DNA from 2 places in the Oceanobacillus aidingensis genome. Region 1 is predicted to be linked to the other one. Evidence: predicted binding sites of a transcription regulator. Region 1 holds the regulator's gene; the other holds the start of a gene.
What was found. The regulator Rex, encoded in region 1, represses fermentation and respiration genes when NADH is low (regulators of the CRP and FNR family bind a similar motif). The targets are predictions, from matches to a motif close to TTGTGAAATATTTCACAA.

Region 1 (5,564 bases):
ATCTATTTGCAGAACGGTTAAATCCGTACGATGCGTTGCAATTTCACCTACATCCTTGCCGCTGAATTCGATAATATTTTGAGCTTCCTGATGATTATCTGACCATGTTGCTTCCTCACTCATTTTATTCGTAAAGGTATGGGGAATCAGCCGAGATAATCCTTGTGCAATAAACTGAGAATGATGATTTGCCAGCCATTTAGGCAAAAGTTGTCCTAAGCTGACCCACAAGCCAAATAAAAGCAGACTGGAGCCAAAAAGAATCATAAACTCATTTAGATTTTGTGAAAAAGGTAAAACCGAGTGAAAGAAAGCCTGACCAAGCGGAAGAGTGACAGCCGCAGTAAGCCATACACTGCTGAAAAGGCCGATAAATATCACGGCAAAGCGAAGGAAACGAAGAAAGGAATGGGAACGTACTTCTGCTGCGGTTGATTGAGACAGCATTGTTTCTTTGATAGCATAGTACATCAAACTGGCAAGAATGAAAACTAAAAAAGTAACGATGGGTATCGCCACGGGATAACAACCTCCGTTTATCGAATTGAATAGTTTACTATGTTGATTTAAGTAAAAAAACAGGCATTGGTTCTGCCTGTTTTCAGTATACAACAATCTGAAAATTATATCAATTGCTTAATTCTCTTCTAATTCTGCCCATTCCTCCATGAACTGATCCAACTCTTCTTTTAAAGCCGATAATTTATTGGTTAGTTCCATTGTCTTTTTATGGTCATCAAAGACGTCTGGCTTGGTCATCTCCAGTTCAATGGCTGCAATGGTTTCTTCCTGCTGTTCAATGCTTGTTTCCAGCTCTTCAATACGGCGCTTGCGTTTGCGTTCCTCCCGCTGACGCTGTTTTTCTTCCTGAAAGCTGCGTTTTTTTGCTGAAGCTGCCGGTTCTTCTGTTACCTTCTGCTGATTTTGCAGCTGTAACAGCCTTCGTTCCTCTTCCTCTGCTTTTTTCTCTAAATAATAATCATAGTCACCAAGATATATTTTTACACTGCTTGCCTGCATTTCTGCAACTTGATCGGCAATCCGGTTAATAAAATAACGGTCATGAGAAACAAAAAGAATAGTTCCTGGAAAATCAATTAAAGCACTTTCTAATACTTCTTTGCTGTCGATATCCAAATGGTTGGTCGGCTCATCAAGGATAAGCAAATTTGCTTTTTGCATTTTTAATTTTGCCAGAGCAAGCCTTGATTTCTCACCGCCGCTTAAGGCGGACACAGGTTTTAAGACATCCTCGCCAGAGAATAGAAAATTCCCGAGGATTGTACGAATGTCTTTCTCATTAATCAATGGATAATCATCCCACAGCTCCTGCAGAACAGTTTTATTTGAGTGAAGGTTTGCCTGCTCCTGATCGTAGTAGCCGATTTGAACATTCGTCCCGAGCTGGATCTCACCTTGATTTGCCAGATACTTGCCGACAATATTTTTTAATAAGGTGGTTTTGCCGACACCGTTTGGGCCTACCAATGCGATACGGTCGCCCCGGTTAGCATGCAGCGTGATGTTTTTGAAAATCGGCTGATCCGTATCAGGATATTGAAAGGTTAAATCTTTTATTTTTAATACATCATTTCCGCTCTGCCGGTTCACTTGGAAGGAAATTGATGCGGAGGATTCATCACCGGCTGGGTGATCAAGACGATCTATTTTTTCAAGCTTTTTCCGTCTGCTCTGGGCACGTTTCGTCGTAGAAGCGCGTGCTAAGTTACGCTGAATAAAATCTTCCATCCGTTTAATTTCTGTCTGCTGTTTTTCAAATTCTTTTTTCTCCTGCTCATAATCAAGCGCTTTTTGAGCTAAGTAGTTACTGTATGTTCCGTGGAACTTTTTAGAATGATGTCTGGAAATTTCATAAACAATTGATACAGTTTTGTCTAAAAAGTAGCGGTCATGGGAAACAATAATGATAGCACCTGGATAGCTTACTAAATAGCCTTCGAGCCATGTAAGTGTGTCAATATCTAAGTGGTTCGTCGGTTCATCGAGAATAAGCAGCTGCGGTTTTTGCAGTAGAAGCTTACCGAGGGCAAGTCTTGTTTTCTGTCCGCCGCTTAAATCGGTAATTAATGTATCGTAATCATAATCACCAAAGGACAACCCGGTGAGCACAGATTTTATTTCCGCTTGATACGTATATCCGCCATTTGATTGATATTCATTTTGAAGCGTATCATATCTTTCGAGCAGCTGTTGATAATCAGATGCTTCCATATTGGAGGCGTCTGCCATCTGTGCTTCCAGTTCACGTAATTTTTTCTCCATGGCAAGCAGAGGCGAAAATACATCCAGCATCTCTTGCCAGATGGTTTTTCCGGACTCTAACGTCATATGCTGTGAGAGATAGCCGAATGTCAGGTCTTTCGGCTGGAAGATCTCACCGCCGTCATAAGGCATTTCTCCTGCCATGATTTTGAGAAGTGTTGACTTTCCGGCTCCATTGCGGCCGACTATTGCAATCCGTTCATTATCTTTTATTTCCATTTTTATATTAGCTAGAATCTCTTCTGCTCCAAAGGATTTAGAGATTCCATTTAGTTGCATTAAAATCATCGTTGCCATCCTTTCTGACTCGTAAAAAAAGCTGTTCAAAAAGCACATGAAAATAAGGTGACGAGCATGTTATTGCTTATCCTGTCTTCTTGAACCATCCTGTAAAAGGAAAGTAATACCTTCTATCAGTGTAACGTATCCAAATAGAAGCTACAATAAAATTATAATAAAGTTCGCTATGTTGGCTGTATTTCTGTTAAAATTATATAATAGAGTGTGTACTATTGAATAAATGCGTTATTTACAACATAATGAAAGCGAACGTGTAAAATTATGGCAGTATCCATGTACAAAAAATGAAATAATTTAACATGTAAGTTTTCCTATACATTAGTAATTGAAGAGAGGCCGTTTCAAATGGAACAAAATAAAATCCCGCAGGCAACAGCAAAGCGTTTGCCTTTATATTACCGATTTTTAAATAATTTATATCAGCAAGGGAAGATGCGTGTATCTTCCAAAGAGTTAAGTGAGGCTGTTAAAGTAGATTCTGCAACGATCCGCAGAGACTTTTCCTATTTTGGTGCACTTGGGAAAAAAGGATACGGATATAATGTGGAGTATCTATTAGGGTTCTTTAAAAGTACACTGGACCAGCATGAGATAACGAATGTTGCTTTAATTGGTGTTGGAAACCTGGGAACTGCATTTTTGCATTATAACTTTTTAAAGAACAATAATATTCGTATCACGATGGCGTTTGATACGGATGATTCCAAGGTAGGCACGGAAGTTGGCGGTGTTCCCGTGTATCATGTGAATGAATTAGAGGATAAAATAAGCGGAATTGAAGTTGCTATTTTAACAATACCTGCAGAAGAAGCAGATGCCGCTGCGAACCGCCTTGTGGAGCTCGGTATTAAAGGTATTCTTAATTTCACGCCGGCACGTATTACCGTTCCAAACTATATTCGTGTCCATCACATTGATTTAACAGTAGAATTGCAATCACTTGTATACTTTTTGAAGCATTATTCCTTAGAAGAGGAGTAGGATATGCACAGAAGCTCCATAATGTTTTCTTAACCAATCTTCTGCTTTCTAATTGCAAAAAACTAGCTCTTTACAGAACTTCTAAATTTAAGAAGCTTCCTGCCTAAGAGCTAGTTTTTTATTTTTTATTCTTTACTTTAAAATAGAATCGCAGCATCCGGAAGCCGGCATAGAAGGTTAAAGCTGCAAATCCGGCGAATATAAGGGGAACTGTATCCCAGACGGATTCTCCCTTGCTGAGAACCCCGACATAAATAAATAAAACACCGAATAAAACATAAAGAATGGCTTTTATTAAATAAGGCTGATGCATGTTAACCTCCAAAGAATATGAGTTGTAATTGGTCAAGTCGTTTTTGAATTTCTTCTGGATCTAAGGAAAGCTGAGCCAGCACGACAAGGGTGTTCATCCCGGCATGTACGATGATAGGTACAAGAATTCGTTTTGTTTGTACATAAAGGAATGCAAAAACAAAGCCCATCGCAGCATATACTAGTATATGCAGAAAATCTGTATGAATCACGGCAAAAATAAGAGAAGAAATTAAAGCCGCAAAGAAAAAGTTCATTTTTTTATACAGCGAACCAAATATAATTTTCCGGAAAATGATTTCTTCTAAAATAGGCGCCAAAATTGCCGGAAGAACAATAAAAATTGGCACAGCCCGTGCCATGTTCATAATGCCTTGGGTATTCTCTGAACCGGGATCGATTCCAAATAGCTCCATTTCAATGGTGGCAGCCAGCCCTTGTGAAAGAAGGGCCATAATAATTCCCAGAACAGACCAGACAATAATACCGCCGATCCCGACAGCATCGGGATGAGCCCGGACCTGCATATCAGGCTTTAAGAGCCAGAGAACAATAACAAGGCCAAGAGTGAAACTAAAGACAGACCAATAAATACTGGCAAGCGCAAGGTTTACACCAAATATGGATGTAATCAGCGGGGCCATAAGTAAAACAGAAAATTGCATAATGATATATGTGAGAATGACATATGTATATCTTCGAGTCATAAAAACGCTCCTTCAACTATTATCGCCATAGGATATATTCTAACACAACTGTTACTGAAAATTATAATCAAAAATACATCAAATCATGCATGAAACATTGAAAAAGAAAATAAACAAGGGTTAAAATAAGAAAGCAGAAAGTGAAAAGTAGAAGTTATCTTCAAAAAGTAAACGAATACAAGTTTTTCTAACACGATGGAGCAGTATAAAAAAACTGAGGATTCACTGAAAAGCAAGCGAATCTAAGTTTTTCTAACACGATGGAGCAGTATAAGAAAAACGAAGGATTCGCTGAAGAACAAGCGAATACAAGTTTTTCTAAAAATTTATCATCATCGTGCTTGCATTTTTTCCAAGAATTAATTATTATAATAATTGGAGTTAGCACTCAAGTGTATAGAGTGCTAATAAAAAATAAAATGATTTGGGATTAAGGAGGCAATTCTACATGATTAAACCATTAGGAGATCGTGTTGTTATCAAACTTGTTGAACAAGAAGAAACAACAGCAAGCGGAATCGTACTTCCAGACTCTGCAAAGGAAAAACCGCAAGAAGGTGAAGTAGTTGCAGTAGGATCTGGACGTGTGGAAGATGGGAAAAAAGTGGCACTGGAAGTTTCTGAAGGAGACCGCATTATTTTCTCTAAATTTGCTGGTACCGAAGTGAAATATGAAGGTACAGAATACTTAATTCTTCGTGAGAATGATATTTTAGCGATTGTAGGCTAATCAAAAATATACGATGAATCTTTAATGAAACCGTGAATCAATTTGAAGGAGGAAGATTAACATGGCTAAAGACATTAAATTTAGTGAAGACGCACGACGCGCAATGCTGCGTGGTGTCGATACCTTAGCAGATGCAGTAAAAGTAACCTTAGGACCAAAAGGCCGCAACGTGGTTCTAGATAAAAAATTCGGTTCCCCGCTGATTACGAATGATGGCGTAACCATTGCAAAAGAAATCGAATTAGAAGATG
Region 2 (5,564 bases), on a different contig from region 1:
CGGATAAAGTAAACATCATCAGGAATCCGGCACTTGCAGCACTGGCAAGCCAAGTGAAAAGGCCGAATACAATAGCAAGGCCGATGAATAACTCAATGAAAGCCATAACCTTCTGCATAAAGATAGCTACTTCCGGTGTCGGCAGCATAATCTGCATAAACCATTCAAAAATACCTGGCATATCACTTAAAATAGGAGTGGCCCATTCTGCACCGCCATCTACCGCTTCACTTGCACTGCTGGTGGTTGTTTGCAGCCATTCAAATGGCATGTTCACGCTGTTCCCGGTCAGCCAGGAATCTTCTCCGAGTCCCTGAAATAATCGAGAAATACCTGCAGAGCCTGAGGTGACTTCACCCCAAACAGATTCTCCCCAAATTTTAGAGGCTGCTTCATCGAGCCAAAAACCGCCGACAAATAATCGCAATGGCAAGCTCCACAAAACATTTCCATATCTGGTAATTGTATCTCTGAAAATGTTGCGCTTATCCTTGGTTTGGAAAAATTCATGCATAATATAATGAAACATATAATAGCCGCTTCGTATCCCGAAGAAATAATACAGGTTAACCAAGTGCTTCATCAGATTAGCCAGCCAGCCGCTTAAACGCAGCCCCATTAAATTCGCCACACCATATCTGGCTCCGATGGAAACCATCGTGCCATGGTATTTCCCTTCAAATGCTTCTTTTTGGCCATTATCGATTTCCGCAATAATGGATTTAGCTGCTGTCACACCTGTCTGTTCGGCCGCTTCGACAATTTGCGGCGTCGGCTTGCCTTCCTCTTCTTCAAAATAGGCTAAGTCGCCGATAACATAGACGTTCTCCAAGTTTTCTGCTTCCATATATTCATTTACTTTCAGACGTCCTGCTCTGGCAGTCGGGATACCGTAATCTTCTGTATCCGAATTTGCCTTGACCCCGGCTGTCCAAATCAATGTGTGTGTGGAAAGGGTTTTACCTGATTTAAATACGACGGCGTCTTCTTTCACCTCCACGATTGGTGAATTTTTAAGCAATGTCACGCCTTTTTTATTTAAATACTTTTCTGCTTTATCTGCACTTTTTCGGTCGAGCATATTTAAAATAGAGGAGGCCGCTTCGACTACATACAGCTGAATTTCTTCTTCGTCCAGTTTATTTTCCTTTGCTAAACGGTATTTCCACTCGATAAGCTCTCCAATCATTTCAATACCGGTAAAGCCGGAACCGCAAACTGTAAAGGTGAGCATGGCACGGCGTTTTTCCGGGTCATGTTCTAATGCTGCCCGTTTGACGACATCCTCTAAATGCTGCCGGATGCGGATCGCATCTTCCCAGGACCAGAGGGTAAAGCCGTTCTCTTTTACACCTGGTGTACCAAAGTCGTTTGCTTCGCCGCCCATCCCGAGAATAAGGTAGTCATAAGCGAATTCACCGTGTTCCGTGGTGACGGTCTTCGTATCATGATCGACGTTGGTAACATTGTCTGTGACGAGTTTCACTTTGGTGCGGTTAAATAATTTTCGTAAATCAAATTGAATAGCAGATGGTTCTACCCGGTGTGCAGCTACTTCATGTAATTCTGTCATCATGGTGTGATAGGAATGTCGATCTATCAGAGTAATAGAAACAGAATCATCACGTTTGTATTTTTTGGCCAGCTTCTTAGCTGCATGCACCCCTGCGTAGCCGGCGCCAATAATAACAATATTTTTCTCCGCCATTGTATTCACTCCTTTGTAATCAAAATAGATAATGTTAACTTTGTGAACTATTGAACAATTTCATTCTAACATATTCATGAAAAAAGTCTATAGATTTGATAAATAGTTCACAAATTAAAAATAAAATATCAAATAATCAGGTGTGTCATTTTCATGACAAAATCCTTGGTAATAATAGATTTGTTTGTGTTTTTTATAGACATGATACGAAATAAATTATACAATAAACATGTAATATTTGTGAAATTATTCACAATTAAAATTATGTAAATAATTGTGAATTAAATCACATGAAAATAATTATTATGGTGTTTATTAACATTCACAAGGGCGAGGGAGGTATGAAAATGAAGAAACAAATTGGTATCTCACTGATGCTGCTGATGCTGATTATTGCAGGCTGTTCTAAAAATGCCGATTCATCAAGCGATGCATCATCATTAATCAGCAATCCATATAGTGAGACAGAATTTTTACTGGGAACAGTTATCACGATAAAGGTGTATGACAAGGATAAAGAGTCGGCGTTAGATAAGGTGTTTGACCGAATTGAAGTATTGGAACAGCAAATGACTGCCAATGAAGCTGGGTCGGAAGTGGCTGAAATCAATGAACAGGCCGGAAAAGGCCCTGTCGAGGTGTCAGAGGATGTATGGCAGGTGATTAAGCAAGGAAAGGATTACAGTGAATTGGCAGAGGGCTCCTTTGATATTGCTGTCGGTCCATTAACCAGCCTTTGGAATATCGGGATGGATGATGCGAGAAAACCGTTGCAGGAGGAAATTGATGACATACTGCCGTTGATTGATTATGAAAAAATAGAACTCGATGAAGCAGAGCAAAGCGTGATGCTGACAGAATCCAGTATGCGGTTAGACCTGGGAGCAATTGCGAAGGGTTATATTGCTGATGAAGTCATAGAACTGTTAGAGGAGGAAGGGGTCACCACTGCTGTGGTTGATTTAGGAGGCAATATATATGTTATGGGGAACCAGACATCAGGTGATCCCTGGGTTGTTGGTGTTCAAAATCCATTCTTGCCAATGGGAGAAACTGTTGGCAGATTGACTGCTTCGAATCAGTCTATCGTTACTTCTGGTATTTATGAACGTTTTTTAGAAGTAGAGGGTGAAATCTATCATCATTTATTAAATCCGCAGACTGGCTATCCGTTTGAAGGAGAGCTTGCCAGTGTTTCGGTTATCAGTGAGCATTCAATTGACGGGGATGCACTTTCGACACTGCTATATTCAAAAGGGTTAGAGGAAGGATTGGACTTTATTCAACAGATGCAGGATGCAGAAGCCATCTTTGTGACAAAGGACAAAAATGTTTATATCACCGATGGATTAGCCGGCAATTTTGAACTGACAGATGAGGAATTTACGTTAATAGAATAGGTGAGGGGAGCGGGCTATGATGACACTGCCTACGTTTTTAAAGCTGGTAGAAATTCGCACCAAATTAGCTAGTTTATTTCCGTTTTTAATTGGACTATTATTTGTTATCTATCGTTATGATATGTTTGAACCGCTAAACACAGCTATTTTCTTTAGTGCCATGCTGCTGTTTGATTTAACTACAACGGCTATCAATAATTACATGGATTATAAGAAGGCATTAAGTGATGACTATCGCAGACAATCCAATATTATCGGACAGGAAAATATCCCTGAAAAGAGAGTGGTGGCCACGATTATTACCATGCTGGCGATAGCTTCACTATTAGGGATTTGGCTGGTATTTCGTACGGATTTATTTGTGCTGGTTATTGGCATGCTTTGTTTTGCGATTGGTATCTTTTATACATTTGGACCGATTCCGTTGTCCCGTATGCCGCTTGGAGAGGTGTTTTCCGGTGTGACGATGGGATTTGGCATTACGTTTCTAGCTATCTATGTCAATGCCGCTAATCAGAGAATAGCCCATTTAGGCTGGACCGGACGCATGATTACCTTTGAAATGGATGTCCTGCTGCTGCTGGAGATTTTCCTGGTCTCGCTCCCCTGTATACTGACCATTGCGAATATCATGCTGGCAAATAATATCTGTGATTTGGAAGAGGATATTGCCAATAAGCGTTTTACCCTGCCTTATTATATCGGCAGAAAGCATGCTTTGTTATTATTCCATCTGCTTTATGTACTCACATTTGCAGCGATTGTAACTGCTGTGCTGCTTCAGGTGCTGCCTGTCTATGCCTTGCTTGTATGCCTGGTGCTGATTCCAATCACGAAAAGCATCAGACGGTTTAGACAAAAGCAGAGTAAGCTGGAAACTTTTCCGTTATCTTTGAAAAATATGATGCTCGTAAATGGAACGATGGCGATTACCTTGCTTGTATCCGTCATTTTGTAATCTTAGAGAGAGGGGTGGAGAAATGTCAACGCCTTGTGTCAACGTAGAAAATGTCTTTTTTCATTATAATCTGCAAAAGCAGGAGGAAACGATAGCAGACCTTTCCTTTACCGCAGAACAAGGAGAGTGGCTGGCTGTTGTCGGGCATAATGGTTCGGGAAAATCAACCTTAGCCAGTTTGCTGGTTGGTCTGCGCGCGCCCTCCTCAGGAAGCATTTATATTAATGGAATCGAGCTGACAGAGGAATCCAAGTGGGAGCTTCGCAGTCATATCGGATTAGTATTTCAAAACCCGGAAAACCAATTTATTGGAACAACCGTAAAAGACGACGTGGCATTCGCCTTGGAAAATCAGAACATGCCTTATCATGAAATGAAGCAGCGGGTAAATCGTGCGTTGGAAATGGTTGGAATGAGCCGCTATGCAGATCATGACCCTTCCCGTTTATCTGGAGGACAGAAGCAGCGCGTCGCTATTGCCGGACTTTTAGCGTTACAGCCTGCCATTATTGTATTAGACGAGGCCATGGTGATGCTTGACCCTAAAAGCAGACAGGAATTCATGCGTTTTTTACATGATTTGCGAAAACAGCAGCAGCTGACCATTATTTCGATAACCCATGATATGAATGAAGCGGAAGCCGCGGATAGAATGCTGGTTTTAAAGAAAGGCAGAGTGAAGGAAATAGACAGACCTGCCCAGATTTTTCAAAGAGAGGATTGGCTGGATGTTCCTTTTATAGAAGCATTGAGAAGAAAATTAAAAGAACGGGGCAGTGCCGTACCTGACCAATATATGACAGAGCAGGAAATGATGCGATGGCTATGCAGATAAATTTACAGGAAGTAACCGCAGATTATCAAGCAGGTCCGATTCGCAGCCCGGAGATATTAAAGTCAATTAGTACAACGATAAAGTCAGGCTCCTTTACAGCTGTAGTCGGCCAGACCGGTTCCGGAAAATCAAGCTTATTGAAGCTGATGAATGGATTGCTCCTTCCGAAAAAAGGGGAGGTAGCTGTCGGCGAACTAACAATTACGCTGGAAAATGCGAAGCAATCCGTAAAAGAAGCACGGCGAAAAGTGGGGATGGTTTTTCAATTCCCAGAATCCCAGCTGTTTGCAGAAACGGTGGAAAAAGATATTATGTTCGGACCGATGAATTTTGGAGTGCCTGAAGCAGAGGCGAAGGAGATTGCTCTAGAGGTTATTGGGCGTGTCGGTTTAGATGCATCTATTTTGTCGAAGTCACCATTCTCTTTGTCCGGCGGTCAAAAACGGTATGTGGCGATGGCGGGAATATTGGCCATGCGTCCAGATATTCTTGTTTTAGATGAACCTGGTGCCGGGCTGGATCCAAAAGGGAAGAAAGAAGTGATGGACCTGATCCATGCCTGGCATAAAGAGCGCGGGTTAACAACGTTGCTGGTTACCCATGATATGGATGATGCAGCTTATTATGCAGACGAAGTTATCGTGATGGAGGAAGGCAGAATAG

Region 2: a site for Rex is predicted at 1,947-1,964, ahead of ACFO3P_RS09860 (FAD:protein FMN transferase). Genes of this name have one in related genera too.

The regions. Positions count from the first base shown of each region.
Region 1 covers NZ_JBHSFT010000008.1:9,729-15,292, forward strand. The annotation lists gene ACFO3P_RS05565 (CBS domain-containing protein) at 1-519, opposite strand, end outside; gene ACFO3P_RS05570 (ABC-F family ATP-binding cassette domain-containing protein) at 637-2,571, opposite strand; gene ACFO3P_RS05575 (redox-sensing transcriptional repressor Rex) at 2,929-3,564, shown strand; gene ACFO3P_RS05580 (DUF4305 domain-containing protein) at 3,683-3,877, opposite strand; gene ACFO3P_RS05585 (CPBP family intramembrane glutamic endopeptidase) at 3,879-4,583, opposite strand; gene groES (co-chaperone GroES) at 5,032-5,313, shown strand; gene groL (chaperonin GroEL) at 5,375-5,564, shown strand, end outside.
Region 2 covers NZ_JBHSFT010000014.1:71,351-76,914, forward strand. The annotation lists gene ACFO3P_RS09855 (FAD-dependent oxidoreductase) at 1-1,708, opposite strand, end outside; gene ACFO3P_RS09860 (FAD:protein FMN transferase) at 2,056-3,108, shown strand; gene menA (1,4-dihydroxy-2-naphthoate polyprenyltransferase) at 3,128-4,066, shown strand; gene ACFO3P_RS09870 (energy-coupling factor transporter ATPase) at 4,089-4,901, shown strand; gene ACFO3P_RS09875 (energy-coupling factor transporter ATPase) at 4,892-5,564, shown strand, end outside.